Regions from separate parts of the Bradyrhizobium sp. USDA 3364 genome, predicted to be linked through region 3. Evidence: predicted binding sites of a transcription regulator. Region 3 holds the regulator's gene; each other region holds the start of a gene.

Region 1 (7,688 bases), 3.3 Mb from region 3:
CGAAACGTCCATGTCCACTTCAGCCCAGTTCGACTTTGCACCATTGCTTCCGGCCGGTCTGCCTGCGCCGGCCGCGCGCTGGACCGGGCTCGCCAAATACAGCTTTGTCGGCGGCAACAACGATCCTGACCAGGTCCCGGTCGATGGGCTCCTGGAGGCGGTCAACGCCGTGCTGAAGCGCGAGGGCAGAAATCTCGCGACCTACAATCTCGCGCACGGGCCGCAGGGCTATCTGCCGTTGCGCCAGTTCCTCACCGAGAAGCTGAAGCGCGACGCCGGGATTGCCTGCACGCCCGACGAGATCATGATCGTCTCCGGCTCGTTGCAGGCGCTCGACCTGGTCAATCAGACGCTGCTCGCCAAGGGCGACACCGTGCTGATCGAGCAGGAGACCTATCAGGGCTCGCTGAACCGGCTGAACCGGCTCGGCGTCAACGCGGTCGGCATTCCCCTCGACGGCGAGGGCATCAGGATCGATGCGCTCGCCGCGGCGCTCGCCGATCACAAGCGGCGCGGTATCACGCCGAAATACATCTACACCATCCCGACCGTGCAGAACCCGACCGGCTCGATCCTCCCAGAGAGCCGCCGCGCCGAGATGCTGAAGCTGTCGAAAGAATACGGCGTGCCGATCTTCGAGGACGATTGCTATGCCGACCTGATCTGGAACGGCGAACGGCCGCCCGCAATCTATGCCATGAGCAAGCATGGCGGCGTCATCCATATCGGTTCATTCTCGAAGTCGATAGCGCCGGCGCTGCGGGTCGGCTTCATCGTCGCGCCCTGGGAGATCATGTCGCGGATGCTGCCGCTGAAGACCGATGCCGGCTCCGGCGCGCTCGAACAGATGGTGCTGTCAGAATATTGCGCGCCGCATTTCTCGACCCACGTGCCGCGGCTGACCAAGGGCCTGCGCGCCAAGCTCGACACGCTGATGGAGGCGCTGAACGAGCAGTTCGGCACTTCGGCTGAATTCGAGGCGCCCAAGGGCGGCATCTTCCTCTGGGTCAAGCTGCCCGACAACGTCGACACGCTGAAACTCTATCAGGCGGCGCTCGCCGCCGGCGTGTCGATCAATCCAGGACCGGAATGGTCGACCAGCAAGGCGCATTCCGGCAGCCGGCTTCGCCTCTGCTTCGCCAGCCCCTCTCACGAGCAGATCCGCGAAGGCGTCGCCGTGCTGGCCGAGGTATGCCGCAAGGAGTTCGGCGTGCCAGCGCGCAGCAGCAATGTGGAGAAGCGCGGCTAGCGGTCCGCGTCCCTCACCGCACCGAAAACGGCGCCTGATAGGGCCGGCCGAACGGCACGCCGTTGACCACCGTCTGCACCGGCTTCAGCTGCAGATTGCCGTCGCGCTTGTTGTTGCGGGTGTCGACGAAGGTGACCGGGCCTTCGACGAGGTCCATGATCGCGACATCACCGGGCGCGCCGCGCTGCAGCGTGCCGATCTTCGGGGTGCGGTTGATGATCCGCGCCGGCACCGAGGTCGCCATCGCCACGACCTGATCCAGCGACGAACCCATCGCCAGGAATTTGCTCATCACGTTCGGCAGGAACGGGATGCCGGGCGAGTTGCCCGAGAAGACATGGATGTCTGATGAGATCGTGTCCGGCGTGCAGCCCGCGGGGATCGCGATCTCGGCCACGGTGAAATCGAAACTGCCGCCGCCGTGGCCGACATCGAACAGCACGCCGCGCTGCTTGGCCGCGAGCGCAGCCGGCAAGAGCTTGCCGTCCTGCACGATGTTGGTGAAAGCGCCGGACATGTTCGGCGCGCCGGAATAGGCGTGGGTCAGGATATCGCCCGGCCGCAGCAGATCGAGGATGTCAGACATCAACTCCCTGGTCTCGACCCCGCCGATATGCACCATCATCCGCGCCGGCCAGCCGCACATCTCGCAGGCCTGGATGCCGCGCTTCAGCGGCTCGATGCCGTGCTTGAAGATGACGTTTTCCGACATCCGCACCTTGACCCCGATCAAGAAGTCGGGGTTCTCGGCGAGCGCCATCGCGCAGGCTTCGACCTGGGCGTTGTCGATGTTGTAGAGCTCGGCCACCGGGAAGGCCGACAAGCCGTTATTGGCGATGTGAACGAAGGCGTAGATGCGCGCCCGCGACTGCGCCACGATGAAGCGCCGCAGCGCCGCGAGGTTGTTGACGCCGGCATCGCCTGCCGAGACCACCGTCGTGGTGCCCTGGAATTGCACCAGCTCGTCGGCGGGAATGCCGATCGCCGATCCATAGGGGTAGACGTGGCAGTGCAGATCGACGAGGCCCGGCATCACGAGCTTGCCCGAGGCGTCGATGGTCTTGCTGGCGCGCGCCGCCGGGATCTCGTCTTCGATCGCCTCGATGAAGCCCCAGCGGATGCCGATGTCGCGCTTGCCGCGCAGCGACTGGCTGGGATCGATCACGTCGCCGCTCTTGATGACGAGATCGAATTTGTCGTCGGGCCCCATCGCCGCAGCGGCCGGCCCTGCGATGACAGCCGCAGCGGCCGATCCCGTACCTTTCAAAAAATCCCGACGTGAAAATTCGCTCACGGCAACGTCCCCCCGAACATTGATTTTGTGGTGCGATGATGCGTCGGACGCGGTGGTTACGCAAGGCCACCTGAACAACCGTTCAGGAAACTCCGCCGGTTCCTGCGGAACGTTTCGATGCCTGCACGGTTTTCCCCTCGCATCATTTGAGGAGGATGAAATGAAAAAGATTGGTTTTGTTCTTGCGGCGATCGGTACGCTTGCAGTGGCCGTTCCGTCGATCGCGAGTGCCGAGACCGTCGTGATCAAGCGCGGCCATCACCATCACTGGGATCGTGGCTGGGGCGCGCGCGCCGAGATGCGCCATGACCGTGGTTGGCATCGCGGCTGGCATCACGACCATGACCGCACGGTCGTGATCCGACGCGATCGCTACTAAGGAATCGATACCGAAGACCTGCAAACACGAAAAGACCGACACAACGGAAAATGGCTCCTTGCGGAGCCATTTTCTTTTTCTTCGTCCGTCTCGGAAGGCGACGCGGCTCAGTCCCACGCCGGGGCAAAGCCCGGATTGACACAGCGCATGTCCTTGCGCAGCGCGGCGATCGCCTTGCGGTCGTCGTCATCGAGCCTGAGCTTCAGCGCGTCGAGATTGGCCTGCTGGCTTTCTGCGCGCGAGGCCTTCGGAATCGCCGCAACGCCGTCCTGGTCGAGCAGCCATTTCAGCGCCACCTGTGCTGCGGTCACATCATGCTTGCTGCCGATCTTCGCCAGCGTCTCGTCGGTGGCGAAACGGCCTTGCGCCAGCGGACAATAGGCCACCAGCGGGATCGACTTCGCGGCGAGATATCTGCGCACCGGCGTCTGGTCCAGCATCGCGTGATATTCGATCTGGTTGCAGGCGATCGGCGCCTTGATGTCCTCGACCACGGTCTTGAGCAGTGCGGTGGTGAAATTGGCGACACCGATCGCGCGGGTGCGGCCCTCTTCCTTCAGCCGCATCAGCGTCTCGAACACGTCGGGCAGCTTCATGCTCCGCGACGGCCAGTGCACCAGATAGAGATCGACGTGATCGAGCCCCAGCTTGTTCAGGCTGACGTCGAACGCCTTGCGGATCGCATCCGGCGCGAGATTCTCGTGCCAGACCTTGGTGGTGACATGCAGGTCCTTGCGCGCGACGTTGGAGGCCGCAATCGCCGCTCCGATCGGCTCCTCATTGCCGTACATCTCGGCGGTGTCGATATGCCGGTAACCGAGCCCGAGCGCACTCTCGACCGCCGCGCGGCAGGCGTCGCCCTGCATGCGGAAAGTGCCGAGGCCGAGCTGCGGCAGGCTGATGCCCTGTGTCTGCAGATTTTCCATGGATCGCTCCTGACGCGTGGGACGCCGATGTCGTCGACGACGTCACGCCAGCAAATCAGCTGAAAGGAATGAAATGGCAGAACTGCCAATAAGCAGTCTGCCCGCAAACTGGCCTTTCGCGCAAGACGCCCGCAAATCAAGATGTCGCGACGGGGTTTAGAGACGACTCTAGATGTGCTGTGCCATGATCTGGCCGGGCCGCGCGTCCGGCCGCGGCTCGATGTCGACCGACCAGAGGTCGTGGTTGTCGACGTCCTTCAGCGTCACTTTCATCACGCCGGTCTTGCCGTCGATGTCGACGCGGCCGAAGAATTGCAGGCCGAAGCACGGCGCGAGGTTGTCGCCCTGCTCGGCCGAGCAGCCCTTCTGGTAGATCGCCTTCGGACCAAAGGTGTTGTCGAGTTCGCCCGGCGACCAGGTGCCGGCATGCAACGGGCCGGAGACGAACTCCCAGAACGGCTCGAACTCCTGGAACACCGCGCGGTTCGGATCATAGTGATGCGCGGCGGTGTAATGCATGTCGGCGGTGAGCCACACCGTGTTGCGGATGCCGGCGCGCTTCATGAAGGACAGCAGATCGGCGATCTCGTGCTCGCGTCGCTCGGGCGGGCCGTCGCCGAGCGCGACCGCATCCAGGCTGACGAGCCCGATCGGCAGGTCGGCCGCGATCACCTTCCAGGTCGCATCCGACGCCACCAGCTCGCGCTTCAGCCAGGCAAGCTGGCTGTCGCCAAGGATGAAGGCCTTGTCCGGATCGCCCTGCTTGTTCCAGTTGGAGTCGCGGTAGGAGCGCATGTCGATGACGAAGACGTCGAGCAGCGGCCCGTAGGGGATCTTGCGATAGACCCGGCCGTCGCGCTCCGGCATCAGCCGCATCGGCATGAATTCATGGAAGGCGCGGCGCGCCCGCGCCACCAGGCGCGAGGTGCCATCCGCATCGTAGCCGGTTGCGTCCGCCGTCCCGATCGGCGACCAGTCGTCGGCCACCTCATGGTCGTCCCACTGCGCGAAGACAGGCACCTCGGCATGGAAAGCGCGGAAGTTCTCGTCGAGCCAGTTGTATTTGTAGTTGCCGCGAAACTCTTCGAGGCTGTGCGCGACGACCGATTTTTCCTCAGTGACGATGTTGCGCCATATCTCGCCGTTCGGGAGTTTCTGCTCCGCCGGCACCGTGCAATCGGCATAGATGTGATCGCCGGAATGGATAAAGAAATCCGGGCGCTCGTTCAGCATGGTGCGGTAGCTGCGCAAGCCGCCGCGCGCGGGGTCGATACCCCAGCCCTGCCCGACGACGTCGCCGGACCAGACGAACGAGATCGAACGGCGGTCGACCGGCGCGGTGCGGAAATGCCCCACCCGGCTTTCGCCTGATATGCCGTCGCGGTCCTCGAAGCTGACACGATAGAACATGTCCTGGCCCGGCAGCAGACCATCAAGCAGCAGCTTGGCGGTGAAGTCGCGCTCGGGCAGCGCGTCGGCGGTCGCGGTGCGCAGGATGGTGGCGAAGCTTTCGACCGCGGCGCATTCGATGCGCATCCGCGCCGCGCGATCGGCGCGGGCCCAGATCACGGCGGAATCGCTTGCGACGTCGCCTGACTGGATGCCCGCGATGGCGGGACGGTCCGCGGCGCGGCTCAGATAGGGTCTTGCCAGCGCACCCAATCCCGCCAGCGCGGCCGTGGACGCCGAGCGCACCAGAAGCTGACGCCGGGTGAGGCCTCGCCCGCTCGCGGAGATCGCTGTCGGCATTCAGTAACCTTCGTCGAATCGCAACGAAGGTTTTGCCCGCGCCGTTTGACTCCGCCCCTACGGTTTCTTGACTCTGCGCCGACAGTTTTGCGACGGCGGGATGACTCGGGAAAGAAGGCCCCTCGAACAACGGCGGCCCGAAAGCCCAACCCGTCATCCTGAGAGCTTGTGAAGCTATTCACCCCGTCATTGCGAGGAGCTCGCGACAAAATTGCAAAGCAATTTTGCGCTGAAGCGACGAAGCAATCCATGCTTCCGCGTATGCCGCGCGATGGATTGCTTCGCTTCGCTCGCAATGACGCGGATAGAGCTGCGCGCCCCATCATCCCCGCGCAAAGGCTTTGCCGTTGTCGCTGGAGGTGCGAGCCTTGCGGCGCACTTGCGCCGCTGGGCGAGCCTCGAAGGATGACGGGTTTGGGATTGGCGCGCATCGAGAGAGTGGAGGCGTCAGCCGCCTCTCACCGCTGCCAGTTGCAGATGCCGCCGGTACGGCACGGCCAGGTCTGGATCCTGACGTCGCGGGCTTCGGCATCGAGCGGGTTGGAATGCCGCCGCGCGAGCTTGGCGCGGGCGGGAACGCGCGCAACTGCGCGCTTCCGCTCATGCGGCGCCGTCTCATGCGGCGTCACCCTGGTGGTCCGCACGGGCTTCTGCCGCTCGACTTTCGGCTCCTCGACCTTCGGCTCAACGGCTGCCCGCTGATCCGGACCGTGGTCGGACTTTGCCTCGACCGGAACCGGCTCGAACTGCGCCGGCGGGCCAAGCGGCTTCGGCGACAGCACGGCCCGGGAGAGATCGAGGCTGAAGAACTCGCTTGGGCGATAGTCGTCGGCAAGCGCCACGCCGCCCCAAGCCAGGCACGCGGTACAAACGGTTGCAACAAAAACGGTTTTCAGGACCGTCAAAAGGGCCTCCTGAAATCACTCGAACAGAACAGCTATCATGTAGGGGCCTGGCCGCACGAATCCAGCCACAGCTTGCGGGCAAGGTTACCAGTCAACGATGGCAGCAGCCGAAAGTTCCCGCGAGCCCGTTCCGATGGAATCGGAACGGAGCTCTAGATTCTGTTCTGGCGCATCCTCTTCACGCGAAGCCCCTTCGCTCGAAAACGCTTTGGCCTATTCAGCCGCCTGCGCCAGCGGCTGGCCGATCGCGCGCTGCAGCCGCGCACATTCGGTGCGGTAGCGGGCGACGTTGCCTTCCTTGATGTGGCCATAGCCGCGCACGAGGTCAGCAGCCTTCGCCAGCGCCACGAGGCGCGGCAGATCGAGCGGCTTCTTGCCGTCGAGATGACGCAGGATCATCGCCGAATACTCGACAGGCAATGCGCGCTCCATCTTGCGCTCGGCGGTGTAGCCGAAGATGTCGAACGCGGTGCCGCGCAGGCCCTTCAGCCCCGCCAGCAGGCCGAACGCCTTGAAGATCCACGGCCCGAACTCGCGTTTCTGCAAACGCCCGGTGACGGGATCGCGCTGCGCCAGCAGCGGCGGTGCCAGCAGCACCTTCAAGCCGGACTTGCCCTCGAACTGCTCCCGCAACGCCTTGCTGAATTCGCCGTCGGAATAGAGCCGCGCGACCTCGTATTCGTCCTTGTAGGCCATCAGCTTGAACAGGCCTTTTGCAAAAGCCTCGGTCAGGTCCTGCGAGCCCGGAGCTGACGCGGCCTCGGCTGAGCGGACGCGCGCGACGTCGTCGAGATATCGCTTGGCGTAAGCCGCGTCCTGATAGTCGGTGAGGAACTTGGCGCGGAACGCGATCGCCTCATCGAGCGTCTTCTTTGCCGGCACGGTGCCTGCATTCTTGAAGCGCGCGGCACTGACCACGCGCGGCAGATCGTGCGCGGCAAGCCGGCCCCAGGAGAACGCGGTCTTGTTCATCTCGATCGCGGCGCCGTTGAGCTCGATCGCCTTCAGGATCGCCTCCAGCGACAGCGGGATCGCGCCGCGCTGGAACGCGAAGCCGAGCATGAAGGCGTTGGTGGCGATGCTGTCGCCCATCAGCGCGGTGGCAAGCCCCGTGGCATCGAGGACGTCGAGATCGCCAGGCGTCACCGCACCGTCGAGCGCATCGCGCATCGAGCTGGCCTCGAAG
Region 2 (7,688 bases), 3.3 Mb from region 3:
GGATCATTGCATCCAGGGCACCGCCGGCGCGGCGTTTCATCCTCGGCTTGCGACCGACCGCGCCGAGCTCGTGATCCGCAAGGGGTTCCGACCCGCGATCGATTCCTACTCGGCGTTCTTCGAGAACGACAGGACGACCCCGACCGGGCTCGCCGGCTATCTGCGCGAGCGCGGCCTCAGGCGCGTCGTGATGGCCGGGCTCGCGACGGATTTTTGCGTGCAGTATTCGGCGCTCGATGCGCGGCGGCTCGGTTTCGAGACCACGGTCGTGCTGTCGGGCTGCCGTGCCATCGATCTCGGCGGTTCGCTTGCATCAGCCGCCGCGGCGATGCGCGGCGCCGGCGTCGCGCTGGTCGAGGAGATCGCCTGAGCGGGCCGAGCTGGGGCAAAAACCATTGTTTTGACTGATCTTTTGTTCTAATCCCCAGCCGTTGATGATCACGCGCAACGGAGATTCCGTGTCGAGACAGGTTTTGCGGATAGGGACGCGCAAGAGCGCGATGGCGCTCGCGCAGACGGACGAAGTCGCGCGGCTGCTGCGCGCCTCGGCGGGCGACCTTGCCGTCGAAATCGTCAAGTTCGAGACTCGAGGCGACCAGGACCAGGCCAGCAAGCTGTTGCGGCACGGCGGCAAGGGCGGCGCCTTCGTCGCCGAGATCCGCGAGGCCATGCGCGCAGGCACGCTGCAGGCCGCGATGCATTCGCTGAAGGACGTGCCGGGCAATGAGGAGACGCCGGGTCTCGTCATCGCGGCGATGCTGGCGCGCGATGCCGCCAATGACAGCCTCGTGCTGCGGCCCGGCCTGTCGCTGGAGACGATCCGCACCGCACGCGGCAAGGGCTACATGGTCGGCACCAACGCGGTGCGCCGTGCCGCCTATCTGCGCCGGCTGTTTCCGGAAGCGACCGTGATCCATTATCGCGGCGCCGCCGACACGCGGGTGGCAAAGCTCGATCGCGGCGACAAGCAGCGGTTGCCCGACGGCGGCGAGGTGGGGCCCGCGGATGCGCTTGTCATGGCGCGCTCCGGCCTCGAGCGGATCGGCATGACCGCGCGCATCGCGCATGATTTCTCCGTCAACGAGATGCTGCCGGCGGTCGGCCAGGGCATCGTCGCGGTCGAATGCGTCGAGACCGACTGGGCGACGCGGGCGCGGCTTGCCAAGATCGACAACGCGCCGTCGCGGCTTGCCGCCGAGGCCGAGCGCGAGGTGCTGTGGGTGCTCAACGGCCATTGCAATTCGCCGATCGCCGGCCACGCCACGCTCGCGGGAGCCGAGATGACGCTGCGCGCCTCGGTGCTCGACGAGGCCGGAGCCGGCTTCATCGAGGTGGTGCGGAGCGGGCCCGCCGATCGGCCGCGTGAGCTCGGCCGCGCCGTCGGGATGGAACTGCTCGCGAAGGGCGCCGCCGAGATCATCGCCCGCACAAGGGTCGACGCGTAGCGGCCGCCGTTACGCGCGCAACGGCCAGCTTCCGATGATCTGGAAGCGTGACGAGCTATCCATCTGCTTGAACAACGCGATGCGGTCGATCGTGAGCCTCGTGAGGTCGATCGCCGCGAACCGCTCGCGCAGCTGTGCCACGATCGGGCCGCGCCGTTCGTCACTCAGCCGTCCCGTCAGCGTCATGTGGAAGCGGAATTCTTCCATGACGTAGGGATAGCCCCAGCGATCGAGATAGTCGCGTTGCCGCGCGGTGAGCCGCTCGGGCTTGCGCCGGGCGCGATCCGTCGCCGTCAGCGGCGCGCGGAACGCATCGAACTCGGTGACGCAGTCGGCGGCGAGCTGTTGCAGATCATCCGAGGGGCTGGCCGGGATCACCGCAATGAAGCCGCTGATCGCATCGACCACCGGTTCGATCACCGGAATGCGCCGGGCGCGGCCGGCGAAGGCGGCGCAGGCGTTGAGCAGCTCGGTCTCGTTCCTGCCGTCGGCGAGCGCGGTTGGTGCCTTCAACGTGGCGTGGAAGCCGTATTTGCGCGGGTCTTCCGTTACCTCGCGCCAGTCGGGCAGCACGCCATCGGGGAACGGCAGGTCATCGCCCGACACCGCATCATAGCCGAGCAGCGTCGAACCAAAACGATGAAGGGCGCTGTCGGGGGACGGCGCATAATAGATTGCGTAGCGCGGAGTGGTGGCCATAGGACTGGGCTACGCTGCCGCAACGGTCTTGCGCGGCGCCAGCGAGTGAACGAGGCAGCTCGCGTCCGCCAGATGCACCAGCCGTCCGGCCGAGATCACGGCGACGATGCGCGGCCGCAGCGGCACCTTGTCGTCGACGACGATGATGTCGGCACGGTGGCCCGCGGCGAGCACGCCGCGATCGGTGAGGCCCGCGGCGCGCGCCGGCGCCGACGAGATCAGGTCCCAAGCCTTGGCAAGCGGGAGGGTCCCGTCGGCGACCAGACGGAACGCGGCGAGCAGCTGCGCCGGATAGTAGTAGTCCGACGCCAGCACCGAGCAAAGGCCCTGTGCGATCATGTCTGATGCCTTGGTCCAGCCGGTGTGGCTGCCGCCGCGCACCACGTTGGGCGCGCCGAACACGATGAAGTCGCCCGCGACCGCGGCATCGCGCGCGGTCTCCACATTGACGGGGAATTCCGCGATCGCGGCGCCCAGCGCGCGAAACTCCTGACGCATCTCCGGGCTGTTGTCGTCATGCGAGAGCATGCGGATGTTTGCCGCGCGAGCAGCGGCGGCCAGCCGCGCGATCGAGGCCGGCACCTCCGGGCGGCGCGCCACGATCCGGTCGAGCATGTCGTTGACGGCGTCGATCGAGAGCCCGGTGCGTTCAGCAAGCTGGTTGCGCTTCTTCGGCTTGACGTTGCTGTGGTCGTTGAAGGCGAACAGGTCGATGCGGCCCTCGGTGAGCCATTGAATGATCTCGGCCTCGGCCTCGAGATTGTGGGTCTCGTGGCGCAGATGGAACCGCGTGTCGGCGGCAAGTTGCGGCCGCAGCGCCTCGATCGCATCGAGCAGCTTGCGTGCATTCTCCGCGCTGCGCAGCCCCGGCTCCCACGACCAGGTCGTGCCGTGGAACACGGTGGTGATGCCGTTGGCGATCGCCTGCCGGTCGCTGTCAACAAGCGCGACGTCGGTCGGGAAGTCGACGCTCGGGCGCGGCATCATCTGCCGCTCGAACGCATCGCCGTGCAGATCGATGATGCCGGGCAGCACCAGCAGGCCGCCGGCATCGATGTGGAGCGCGGTGCGACCCTGCTCGGCGTCGATCGCGCCGATGTCGCGGCCCGAGGTCCGCAGCGAGGTCTCGACGAACGCGCCGTCAACCAGCGCGCGGCCACCTTCGATGAAGATATCAGTCACGACGCGGCGCTCCGTTGTTTGTTCTTTGATTGGGATACGTCCTCGGCCTCGTACTTGTCGAGAAACTCTTCGACCGCGAGCCTGCGAAAGTCGGGGAGAGCGCGGCGGAGCGTCTCATGGTCCCAGTCCCACCACGCGAGCGCGGCGAGGCGATCCGCTGTTGTCTCGGAGAAGCGCCGCTTCACCGGACGCGCCGGATTGCCGGCAACGATGGTGTAGGCCGGTACATCCTTGGTCACGATCGCTCCGGCCGCGACGACCGCGCCGGTTCCTATGTTCCGTCCCGGCAAAAGAATCGCGCCATGACCGATCCAGACGTCATGGCCGATATGCACGTGATGCGCACGTCGCCAGTTGAAGAAGTCGGTGTCGTCGCTCTCTCCGGGAAAATATGCGCTGGCGCGGTAGGTGAAATGCGCCTGAGTCGCGCGATGCATCGGGTGGTTGCCGGGATTGATGCGGGTCATCGCCGCGATCGAGCAGAACTTGCCGATCGAGGTGTAGGTGATCTGGCTGTCGTTCACGACGTAGGAATAGTCGTCCATGCTGACTTCAAGCAGGATCGTGCGCGCGCCGACCTCGGTATATTTGCCGAGTTTGCTCTCGCGAACCGACGCAGTCGGGTCGACGGTCGGCACAACCGAGAGTGTTTTTCCGGCCATCAGGGCCTCCGCAAATGTCGAAGAATCTTGGGCTTCCGGGGGGATGCGCGCTCGTCTTCAGGATGCTTGATGACAACATCATGACGTTGCGATGACGGCAAGGGAGAGGGTGTGGACGATCGCCGCACCGCAGCGCGGTCGTCACATAACTGTAAAACGCCGGGGATAGCGATGGCGCAACGCGACGCGGTTGGAGCAATACATGCTGGTGGTAGAAGGTTTGACGTGCCGTTTCGGCACAAAAGCCGCAGTCGATAACGCGTCTTTTTCGATCGCACCGGGCAGCTTCGTCGGCGTCATCGGCCGCTCCGGTGCCGGCAAGTCGACGCTGCTGCGGATGATCAACCGCCTCGCCGATCCGACCTCCGGCCGTATCCTGTTCGAAGGCACTGATGTGACCGCGCTGCGCGGCAAGGCGCTGCGGCAGTGGCGGGCGCGTTCGGCGATGATCTTTCAGCAGTTCAATCTGGTCGGCCGCCTCGACGTGCTGACCAACGTGCTGATGGGCCGGCTGGCCCAGATCCCGTCCTGGCGCTCGCTGGCGCAGGTCTGGCCGGAGCAGGACAGGGCGCTCGCGCTGTCGGCGCTCGAGCAGTTCGACATCGCCCAGCTCGCCGCACAGCGCGCCGATCAGCTCTCCGGCGGCCAGCAGCAGCGCGTCGCGATCGCCCGCGCGCTGGTGCAGGAGCCCGACATCATTCTCGCCGACGAGCCGATTGCCTCGCTCGACCCGCGCAACACCAAGATCGTGATGGATGCGCTGCTGCGCATCAACAAGCATTTCGGCATCACGGTGCTCTGCAACCTGCACTCGCTCGACCTGGCGCGGACCTATTGCGATCGCCTGGTCGGCATGGCGGCGGGTCGCGTGGTGTTCGATGGCGCCCCCGCGGCGCTCACCGACCATATCGCCCGAGAGCTCTATGACCTCGAGGCCAATGACGTCATCGGCGCGGCACCGTTGCCTGCGCCCGACGGCGCAACTGCTCCGGCGCTCGGCTCGGCTGCCGCGGCCTGAGCGTCGCGCATTTCTCAATCCGGAAAGCCGGGCATTTGGCCCGGCCAACAGGTGTAACTACAACAAGGGGGTAGTCATGATCACTCGTCGCATCATTCTGGCCGGCGCTGCCGCGCTGGCATTCGCTGGTTCAGCGTCCGCGCAGGACTGGAAGGCAAAATATCCGGAACTCACCTTCGCGGTGGTGCCGGCCGAGAACGCCTCTGGCGTCACCGAACGCTGGACGCCGTTCGTCGCGTATCTGTCGAAGGAGCTCGGCGTGAAGGTCACGCTGCGCATCGCCAACGACTACGCGGCCGTCATCGAAGGTCAGCGCGCCGGTAACATTCAGATCGCAAGCTACGGCTCGGCCTCGTTCGCCCGCGCCCGCCTGACCGGCGTCAAGACCGACGCGTTCGCCAACGACATGAATGCCGACGGTTCGACCGGCTACTACTCGGTGTTCTTCGTCAAGGCCTCGAGCCCGTACAAGAAGGTGGATGATCTGAAGGGCAAGAACCTCGGCCTGGTCGATCCGAATTCGACCTCGGGCAACAACGTGCCGCGCTTCGAGCTCGACAAGATGGGCATCCACGATGCCGAGGGCTATTTCGGCAAGGTGGTGTTCACCGGCAGCCACGAGAACGCCGTGCTGGCGCTCGCGCAGGGCACGGTCGACATGGCGGCCAACCAGTGGACCAACGAAGACGACTCGACGCTTGCGCAGATGCTGACCAAGGGCATGCTGAAGAACGCCGACGGCTCGGCGATGAAGAAGGAAGACTTCCGCATCATCAACAAGTCGGCGCCGATCATCAACGGCCCCTACGCCTACAATGCCGACCTTCCGGAAGACCTGAAGGCGGCGATCGCCAAGGCTTTCTTCGACGCGCCGACCAAGGACAAGGCCGCCTTCGACCGCCTCTCCGACGGCCAGAAGAAGGGCTTCCATCCCGCCACCACCAAGGACTGGGACAGCACGATCGAGCTGATCAAGTTCGTCGACAGGCTGCGCAAGAAGGCGAGCTGATCTCACGACGGAGACACGCGGGGCCGGGTTCCATGACCCGGCTCCTTTCCGTTTAACCTCCAGCCCGGCTGACCAGAACGATGGCAACTGCCGTATCCATTCTTCCAGCGCAGCAATTGGCGGTGCTGGAAGATGCCTACCGCAAGGCGGTTGCGCGCAAGCGGCTGAAGGCCGCGCTGGCGGCTGCCTTGTTCTGCGCCGTCCTCGTGGTCGCGGCCTTCGGCGCGGAAGTGAACCTGCGCACGCTGTTCACCTATTTCGGCAATTTCGTCAGCTATTTCGACCGCATCCTGACGCTCGATTCGGGCGCGCGGGTCTGGACCGATTTGCCCGAATGGTTCTGGGGCTGGCACAAATGGCTGCGGATGCTCGGCGAAACGATCCTGATCAGCTATGTCGGCACGCTGACCGGCGCCGTGTTCGCGTTTGCGCTGAATTTCTTCGCCGCCCAGAACACCTCGCCGGGGCCGTGGGTGCGCTTCATCATCCGCCGCCTGCTGGAATTCGCCCGCACGGTGCCCGGCATCGTGTTCGCGCTGATCTTCGTGATCGCGTTCGGCCTCGGGCCGATGGCCGGCGTGCTGGCGATCGCGATCCATACCACCGGCGCGCTCGGCAAGCTGTTTACCGAGATAGTGGAAAACGCCGACATGAAGCCGGTCGAGGGCATCCGCTCCACCGGCGCGAGCTGGCTGTCCTGCATGCGCTTCGCAATCCTGCCGCAGGTCTCGGCGGGTTATGCCAGCTATGCGCTGCTGCGTTTCGAGATCAATGTGCGTGAGGCCTCGGTGATGGGCTTCGTCGGTGCCGGCGGCATCGGGCAGGAGCTCGTGGTCGCGATCCGCAAATTCTACTATTCCGACGTCAGCGCCATCCTCGTCACCATCATCGTTACCGTCTTCATCATCGACATCTCGACCGGCTGGCTGCGCGGCCGGCTGTTCGGCAAGGAGAGCCGCCGATGAGCCAGATGCCGAAGCCGGACGCCGCGGAACTGCGTGCAAAATACCCCGGCGTGTTCGAGCGTCCTGCGTCGGCACGGCTGGCGATGCCGGCCATGATCGTGGCCGCGCTCGCGATCTTCGTCTACGGCCTGGTCGATCTCGATTTCTCGCCCTCCAGGCTGATCGGCGGCCTCAGCCAGCTCGGCTGGATCACCATGCTGATGATCCCGCCCAATCCCGGCTCGTCGTTCCCGCTCTACATGCAGGCGCTCGGCGAGACGCTGTCGATCGCGCTGCTCGGCACCACGCTCGCGGCGCTCCTGGCGCTGCCGGTCAGCCTGCTGGCTGCGCGCAACATCATCCCCTCGAACCTGATCCGCTTTCCGGTGCGCCGCTTCCTGGATTCGATCCGCGGCATCGACACGCTGATCTGGGCGCTGGTCTGGATCAACGTCGTCGGCCTCGGCCCGTTCGCCGGCGTGCTCGCGATCATGGTGTCCGACTTCGGCGCGTTCGGAAAGTTGTTCTCCGAGGCGATCGAGGCGGCCGACCGCAAGCAGGTCGAGGGCATCCGCGCCTCCGGCGGCAACGCACTGCATGAGATCCGCTTCGGCCTGCTGCCGCAGGTGCTGCCCGTGATCGCAGGCCAGGTGCTGTACTTCATCGAATCGAACACCCGCTCGGCCACCATCATCGGCATCGTCGGCGCCGGCGGCATCGGCCTGCAAC
Region 3 (7,688 bases):
GCGCAGGTTGAGCGGATAAGACCCGGGCTCCATCACAGCGGCAACAAACGCGGGTGAGGCCCGGGGTTCGCGCTCTCGGAGGCGCAAGCCGGAACGACGCCCGGCCTCATATGCGTCCGTAAAGATCGCTTCGGGGCGTGGCGGTTTGTGCAGGTTCAAATAAAAAAGAGGGGATAGGCGTGGCAGACATGGCTGTTCAGGGCGATGTAATGGAAGCCGCGGGACCTTACGATCGCGCCAAGGCCCTCAGCGCCTTCAAGCTCGGTGATCTCACCTTCTACTGGATCACCCGCATCTCGGCGATCTCGGTTCTGCTGATCCTCGGCGGCATCATCCTGTCGCTGATCGTCGGCGCCTGGCCGGCGATGAAGGAATACGGTTTCGCCTTCCTGTGGACGCAGCGCTGGGCGCCTTCGGCCGATCCGCCGGTGCTCGGCGCGCTCGGCCCGATCTACGGCACGCTGATCACCTCCGTCATCGCCATGATGATCGCCATTCCGGTCGGCATCGGCATCGCCGTGTTCCTCACCGAGCTCTGCCCGCAATGGCTGCGCCGCCCGATCGGCATCGCGATCGAGCTGCTCGCCGGCATCCCCTCGATCATCTACGGCATGTGGGGTTTCTTCGTGCTGGGCCCGTTCCTGGCCAACACCTTCCAGCCCTTCATGATCAGGATCTTTGAGGGCGTTCCGGTGCTGGGCGCGGTGTTCGCAGGTCCGCCGTCCTATCTCAGCCTGTTCAACGCCGCGCTGATCCTCGCGATCATGGTGCTGCCCTTCATCACCGCGATCTCGGTCGACGTGTTCAAGACCGTGCCGTCGGTGCTGAAGGAAGCCGCCTACGGCATGGGCTGCACCACCTGGGAAGTCGTCCGCAACGTCGTGATCCCCTACACCCGGGTCGGCGTGATCGGTGGCGTCATGCTGGCGCTCGGTCGCGCGCTCGGCGAGACGATGGCGGTCACCTTCATCATCGGCAACTCGTTCCGCATCTCGTCGTCGATCTTCGCGCCGGGCACCACGATCTCGGCGGCGATCGCCTCCGAATTCGCCGAGAGCGACGGCCTGCACCAGTCCGGCCTGATCCTGCTCGGCCTGCTGCTGTTCGTGCTGACCTTCTTCGTGCTCGCCGGCGCCCGGTTGATGCTGATGCGGCTTGAAAAGAAGGCGGGGAAGTAACGCCATGAACCCGATCTACAAGTCCCGCCGCCGCAGCGACATCGTCATTCGCGCACTCTGCGTCGGTGCGGCGCTGTTCGGCGTCACCTGGCTGGCGCTGATCCTGATCACGCTGCTCTATAACGGCATCGCCGGCCTCAGCGTGCAGCTGTTCACCCAGAACACGCCGCCGCCGGGCTCGACCGATGGCGGCCTGCTCAACGCCATCGTCGGCTCGGTCATCATGACCGTGATCGGCGTCGGCATCGGCGCGCCGCTCGGCCTGTTCGCCGGCACCTACCTCGCCGAGTACGGCAAGCACGACAAGCTCACCTCGGTGATCCGCTTCATCAACGACATCCTGCTCAGCGCGCCCTCGATCATCATCGGCCTGTTCATCTATGGCGCGGTCGTGGTCCCGATGCGCGGCTTCTCGGCGATCGCCGGTGCGCTGGCGCTCGCCGTCATCGTGATCCCGGTCGTGCTGCGCACCACCGAGGACATGCTGCTGCTGGTGCCCAATCCGCTGCGCGAGGCGGCCTCGGCGCTCGGCCTGCCGCGTTCGCTGGTGATCAAGCGGATCGCTTATCGTGCGGCCCGGTCGGGTCTGATCACCGGTGTGCTGCTGGCGACCGCGCGCGTCGCCGGCGAAACCGCGCCGCTGCTGTTCACCGCGCTGTCGAACCAGTTCTTCAGCTGGGATTTGACCAAGACGATGGCCAACCTGCCGGTGACCATCAACAACTTCGTGCAGAGCCCCTACGCCTACTGGAAAGAACTGGCGTGGAGCGGCGCACTGCTCATCACATTCACCGTGCTCGCGTTGAATATCGGCGCGCGTATCCTTGGTGCCGAAAGGGCCGCAAAATGACCGAGCTTTCCGTCTCCACGACTGCCGCGGGCCACGTTCCCCAGGTTCCGCTTCCGGAAGCGCCGCCGAAAGTCACGGTGCGCAACCTCAACTTCTATTACGGCGAGCACCATGCGCTGAAGAACATCAACCTGACGCTGGGCACCAACCGCGTCACGGCGTTCATCGGCCCGTCGGGCTGCGGCAAGTCGACCCTGCTGCGCATCTTCAACCGGATGTATGATCTGTATCCGGGCCAGCGCGCCGTCGGCCAGCTGATGCTGGACCAGACCAACATCCTCGATCCCAAGCTCGACCTCAACCTGCTGCGCGCGCGGGTCGGCATGGTGTTCCAGAAGCCGACGCCGTTTCCGATGACGATCTACGAGAACATCGCATTCGGCATCCGCCTCTACGAGAAGATCTCGAAGTCCGAGATGGACGACCGGGTCGAGAAGGCGCTGCGCGGCGGCGCGCTGTGGAACGAGGTCAAGGACAAGCTGAACGCCTCCGGCCTGTCGCTCTCCGGCGGCCAGCAGCAGCGGCTGTGCATCGCGCGCACCGTGGCGGTGCGTCCCGAGGTGATCCTGTTCGACGAGCCGTGCTCGGCGCTCGATCCGATCTCGACCGCCAAGGTCGAGGAGCTGATCCAGGAGCTCTCCGAGGACTACACGATCGCGATCGTCACCCACAACATGCAGCAGGCGGCGCGCGTCTCCGACAAGACCGCCTTCATGTATCTCGGCGAGCTGATCGAGTTCGACGACACCAACAAGATCTTCACCTCCCCGAGCGATCGGCGCACCCAGGACTACATCACCGGCCGGTTTGGTTGACCGGGCTGAGGAGACAAGCGATGGCTTCTGAACATACCGCCAAGGCATTCGACAGCGACCTGCAGGAGTTGACCCGCCTGGTCGCCGAGATGGGCGGCCTCGTCGAACGGATGATTACCGAATCGGTCGATGCGCTGATCCGTCGCGACGTCGCGCTCGGCAAGCGCGTGGTCGCCGCCGACATCGACATCGACAATCTGCAGCGCGTCATCGAAGAGCGCGCGGTGCTGACGATCGCCCGCCGCCAGCCGATGGCGATCGACCTGCGCGAGATCGTCAGCGCGATGCGAGTCGCCACCGACCTCGAGCGGATCGGCGACCTCGCCAAGAACATGGGCAAGCGCGTCGCGGCGCTGGAGAGCGATTTCCAGCCGTTGAAGCTGATCCGCGGCCTGGAGCACATGACCGACCTCGTGCTGTCGCAGGTCAAGTCGGTGCTCGACGCCTACGCCGCGCACGATCTGCCGGCGGCGATGAACGTCTGGAAGGGCGACGAGGAGGTCGACGCGATCTGCACCTCGCTGTTCCGCGAACTGCTCACCTACATGATGGAGGATCCGCGCAACATCTCGTTCTGCATCCATCTGATGTTCTGCGCCAAGAACATCGAGCGCATCGGCGACCACGCCACCAATATCGCCGAGACCGTGTTCTACATGATCGAGGGCCAGCAGATCACCGACAAGCGCCCCAAGGGCGACATGACGACTTTTGCCACCACGGTGCCGGGTAACTAGGGCATGATCTCCAATAGCGGAAACCGGATTGTCTTCGCGACAAAGCGTTTGCGCGAGGATCGTGCTCGAGAGAAGTGAGCGTTTCGGTTTGCGTCTGGGCAACGGATCACCACAAAGAAAGAACTTAGACCGATGAGCGCACGCATTCTGGTAGTCGAAGACGAGGAAGCGCTGACGACGCTGTTGCGCTACAACCTCGATGCGGAAGGCTACGATGTCGAAACGGTTGGGCGCGGCGACGATGCCGACACCCGTCTGAAGGAGCGCGTCCCCGACCTCGTGGTGCTCGATTGGATGCTGCCGGGCCTGTCCGGCATCGAGCTGTGCCGCCGCCTGCGGGCGCGGCCCGAAACCAAGCAGCTTCCGATCATCATGCTGACCGCGCGCGGCGAGGAGAGCGAGCGCGTGCGCGGGCTTGCTACCGGCGCCGACGATTACATCGTCAAGCCGTTCTCGGTGCCGGAACTGCTGGCGCGGGTGAAGGGCCTGCTGCGCCGCGCGAGCCCGGAGCGGCTGGCGACCGTGCTGACCTATGGCGACATCGAGCTCGACCGCGAGAAGCGCCGCGTGGCGCGCTCGGGCCGTCCGATCGATCTCGGTCCGACCGAGTATCGTTTGCTCGAGTTCTTCCTCGAGCATCCCGGCCGCGTGTTCAGCCGCGAGCAGCTTCTCGACAGCGTCTGGGGCCGCGACATCTACATCGATGAGCGCACCGTCGACGTGCATATCGGCCGCCTGCGCAAGCTGCTCAATCCGGGCCGCGAGCAGGACCCGATCCGCACCGTGCGCGGCGCCGGCTATGCGCTCGACGACCGGTTTGCCAAAGCCGAGCCGCAACCGTAACGGCGGCTGGTGATGTGAGTTGGTTCGCTATCACGTGAGGTGAGCACACTGTCTGGCTCCCTCCCCCCTTGCGGGGGAGGGTGGGGAGAGGGGTGAGCCCCGGGCTGTGGCGTAAGGCGTGTAGCGACGTCCTCAACCGAACCGACGGTGCATTCTTCGCGATCGATAATCAGCGGAGCAAGCGGTACCCCTCTCCCCAACCCTCCCCCGCAAGGGGGGGGGGAGGGAGCCCGACGTGCGTGCTCACCTCACGTCGTGCGCTGCGCTCCATCCGGGCTACGCATCACACAAAAAATCCCCGCTTGCGCGGGGATTTGTTTTGCAGTCCAGGCTAGCTTCCCGAGTGCTACTTGATCTGTGGTTTCGCCGACGGCCGGCGGCGATCGGCGGCGGGCTGGTAGGCGACGCGCGAGTGATGCGCGCAATAGGGCAGGCCGGCGAGCGCCTTGCCGCCGCAGAAGAAGAATTCCGGGCTCGAGGGATCGCCGACCGGCCAGTGACAGGTGGCCTCGTTGAGCTCGAGCAGCGACAGCCGCTGGCTCATCGGCACCACGTTGTCGTAGGAGATCGGATCGGGCTCCATCTCGACCTCGAAGGCGTGCGCGAGCGCGGTGTTGCCGCGCGAGACCGGGCGCGCCACCCGCATCATGTGCTGAGCGGGACGCGCCTTGCGCTGCCGCGGCGCCGCCGTGGAGGGTGCTTTGGCGCGACCGGAGAGGCCGAGCCGGTGCACTTTGCCGATCACGGCGTTTCGCGTCACATTGCCAAGTTCCGCTGCGATCTGGCTGGCCGAAAGGCCAGACTCCCAGAGCTTCTTCAGCTGCTCGACGCGATCGTCGGACCAGGTCAATACCGTCATCGCATTCTTCCTTTCGCATGGCGCCGGCCAGTCATTGGAGCGGCGCTGCGAGCCAAATCTGGACAAATATCCCTGCGGCCAGAATCCCTTAGCCCTCGCCGGGCACGGTGTTGCGCCCGAACGTTTACGCGAGACACGAAGGCTACTTAGAGGGTCCAGTACTGCCGCACGAGATGTCGTACCCGACAGGCCAAACGCTACAATATGGCGTGACTCTGGCGCAAGAGTCCGCGGCCGTGCGTCCACATGTTCCAGCACAGTTAAGCATTGCAATGAGGCTTTTCCACCGCACCGGAATGCTACGGATTGTGTACGCTGCGCATCGCAGGAAGGCCGGCAAACGGCGGCTCCTGGCGATTGACACTGACCCGCCGCAGCATAGAATGTTGGCCACGTGCCGCCCGCAAAGGCGGCCGTTTTGTTTTCCGAAGCTGGCCGTTGCTGCGCTGGCGTCAATGCGCGCGGCAATTGTCGGCCTCAAACCGGCAGTGAACGCCATGACCAACGTTGCCTCGTCGCATCTGCTCCCCGTCTTCGCCCGGGTCGATCTCGGCTTCGAGCGCGGTGAGGGCGCCTGGCTGATCGCAACCAACGGCGACCGCTATCTCGACTTCACCTCGGGCGTCGCGGTGAACGCGCTCGGGCACGCGCATCCGCATCTGGTCAAGGCGCTGCAGGAGCAGGCGACCAAGCTCTGGCACATGTCGAACCTGTTCAAGAGCCCGGACGGCGAGGCGCTGGCCGCGCGGCTCTGCGAGCAGAGCTTTGCCGACTTCGTGTTCTTCTGCAATTCCGGCGCGGAAGCGATGGAGGGCGTGATCAAGCTGGTCCGTCATCATCACTTCTCCAAGGGCCACCCCGAGCGCTACCGCATCATCACCTTCGAAGGCGCCTTCCACGGCCGCACGCTGGGCACGCTGGCTGCGACCGGCTCGGCGAAATATCTCGAAGGCTTCGGCCCGCCGATGGATGGCTTCGACCAGGTGCCGCACGGCGACATCGAGGCGGTCAAGAAGGCGATCGGCCCGCACACCGCCGGCATCCTGATCGAGCCGATCCAGGGCGAGGGCGGCGTACGCTCGGCGCCGCAGGCTTTCTTCAAGGCGCTGCGCGCGCTGTGCGACGAGCACGGCCTGCTGCTCGCCTTCGACGAGGTGCAGACCGGCATGGGCCGCACCGGCGACCTGTTCGCCTACAAGCGCACCGGTGTCACGCCGGACGTGATGTCGCTGGCGAAGGCGCTCGGCGGCGGATTCCCGATCGGCGCAGTGCTGGCGACCGCGCAGGCTGCGGCCGGCATGGCGCCGGGCTCGCACGGCTCGACCTTCGGCGGCAATCCGCTCGCGGTCGCCGCGGCCAATGCCGTGCTCGACGTTATGCTGAAGCCCGGCTTCTTCGATCACGTCCAGAAGATGTCGCTGCTGCTCAAGCAGAAGCTCGCTTCCGTGGTCGACCGCTATCCCGGCGTGCTGGCGGATGTGCGCGGCGAGGGCCTGTTGATCGGCGTCAAGGCGGTGGTGCCGTCGGGCGACCTGATCGCCGCGCTGCGTAGCGAGAAGCTGCTCACCGTCGGCGCCGGCGACAATGTGGTCCGGTTCCTCGCGCCCTTGATCGTGACCGAGGCCGAGATCGACCAGTCGATCGCCTCGCTCGAGCGCGCCTGCGCGACATTGTCGGCGCCGCAGCCGAAGAAGGCGGCCGGATAATGAGCAAGCCGGTGCGTCACTTCCTCGACATCAACGAGCTGCCGCTCGGCGAACTCCGCAACATGCTGTCCGCCGGCGCCGCCATGAAGGCGCGGCTGAAGGCGCATGAGAAGGGCAAGAAGCCGCTCGAGGGTAAGACCTTGGCGATGATCTTCGAGCGCCCGTCGACCCGCACGAGGGTGTCGTTCGACGTCGGCATGCGCCAGCTCGGCGGTGAATCGATCATGCTGACCGGCGCCGAGATGCAGCTCGGCCGCGGCGAGACCATCGCCGACACCGCGCGCGTGCTGTCGCGCTATGTCGATGCGATCATGATCCGCATCCTCAACCATGACGCGCTGCTCGAGCTCGCCGCGCACGCCACCGTGCCCGTCATCAACGGCCTGACCCGGCGCTCGCATCCCTGCCAGGTGATGGCCGACCTCATGACCTATGAGGAAAACCGCGGCTCGATCGAGGGCAAGACCGTGGCCTGGACCGGCGACGACAACAACGTGCTGGCCTCCTGGGCGCATGCCGCCGAGCGGTTCAAGTTCCAGCTCAATGTCGCCACCCCGCCGGAGCTGTCGCCGAAGAAGCCGATGCGCGACTGGATCAAGGCGACCGGCGCGCCGATCATGCTCGGCACCGATCCGGAGGCCGCCGTGCGCGGCGCTGACTGCGTCGTCACCGACACCTGGGTGTCGATGGGCGACAAGGA

Evidence for each region. Region 3 encodes PhoB, which activates phosphate uptake and scavenging genes when phosphate is short. Its sites were predicted from a motif close to TGTCATNNANCTGTCAT; they were not measured.
Region 1: the regulator PhoB is predicted to act here: its motif matches at 5,687-5,703, upstream of ACVILL_RS24330 (alkaline phosphatase D family protein).
Region 2: the regulator PhoB is predicted to act here: its motif matches at 4,058-4,074, upstream of phnC (phosphonate ABC transporter ATP-binding protein).

Annotation. Positions count from the first base shown of each region.
Region 1 is NZ_JBSRYG010000002.1:5,140,253-5,147,940, reverse strand. Features, by position in the region: gene ACVILL_RS24350 (aminotransferase-like domain-containing protein) at 11-1,249, shown strand; gene ACVILL_RS24345 (amidohydrolase family protein) at 1,263-2,543, opposite strand; gene ACVILL_RS24340 (hypothetical protein) at 2,704-2,922, shown strand; gene ACVILL_RS24335 (aldo/keto reductase) at 3,030-3,848, opposite strand; gene ACVILL_RS24330 (alkaline phosphatase D family protein) at 4,017-5,597, opposite strand; gene ACVILL_RS24325 (hypothetical protein) at 6,056-6,439, opposite strand; partial or broken gene ACVILL_RS24320 (indolepyruvate ferredoxin oxidoreductase family protein) at 6,716-7,688, opposite strand, start outside.
Region 2 is NZ_JBSRYG010000002.1:5,111,784-5,119,471, forward strand. Features, by position in the region: gene pncA (bifunctional nicotinamidase/pyrazinamidase) at 1-370, shown strand, start outside; gene hemC (hydroxymethylbilane synthase) at 435-1,445, shown strand; gene ACVILL_RS24195 (DUF1045 domain-containing protein) at 1,455-2,144, opposite strand; gene ACVILL_RS24200 (alpha-D-ribose 1-methylphosphonate 5-triphosphate diphosphatase) at 2,154-3,326, opposite strand; gene ACVILL_RS24205 (transferase hexapeptide repeat family protein) at 3,323-3,988, opposite strand; gene phnC (phosphonate ABC transporter ATP-binding protein) at 4,191-5,006, shown strand; gene phnD (phosphonate ABC transporter substrate-binding protein) at 5,083-6,015, shown strand; gene phnE (phosphonate ABC transporter, permease protein PhnE) at 6,096-6,980, shown strand; gene phnE (phosphonate ABC transporter, permease protein PhnE) at 6,977-7,688, shown strand, end outside.
Region 3 is NZ_JBSRYG010000002.1:1,842,896-1,850,583, reverse strand. Features, by position in the region: gene pstC (phosphate ABC transporter permease subunit PstC) at 189-1,178, shown strand; gene pstA (phosphate ABC transporter permease PstA) at 1,183-2,028, shown strand; gene pstB (phosphate ABC transporter ATP-binding protein PstB) at 2,025-2,843, shown strand; gene phoU (phosphate signaling complex protein PhoU) at 2,864-3,580, shown strand; gene phoB (phosphate regulon transcriptional regulator PhoB) at 3,713-4,423, shown strand; gene ACVILL_RS08590 (GcrA family cell cycle regulator) at 4,770-5,282, opposite strand; gene ACVILL_RS08585 (acetylornithine transaminase) at 5,780-6,988, shown strand; gene argF (ornithine carbamoyltransferase) at 6,988-7,688, shown strand, end outside.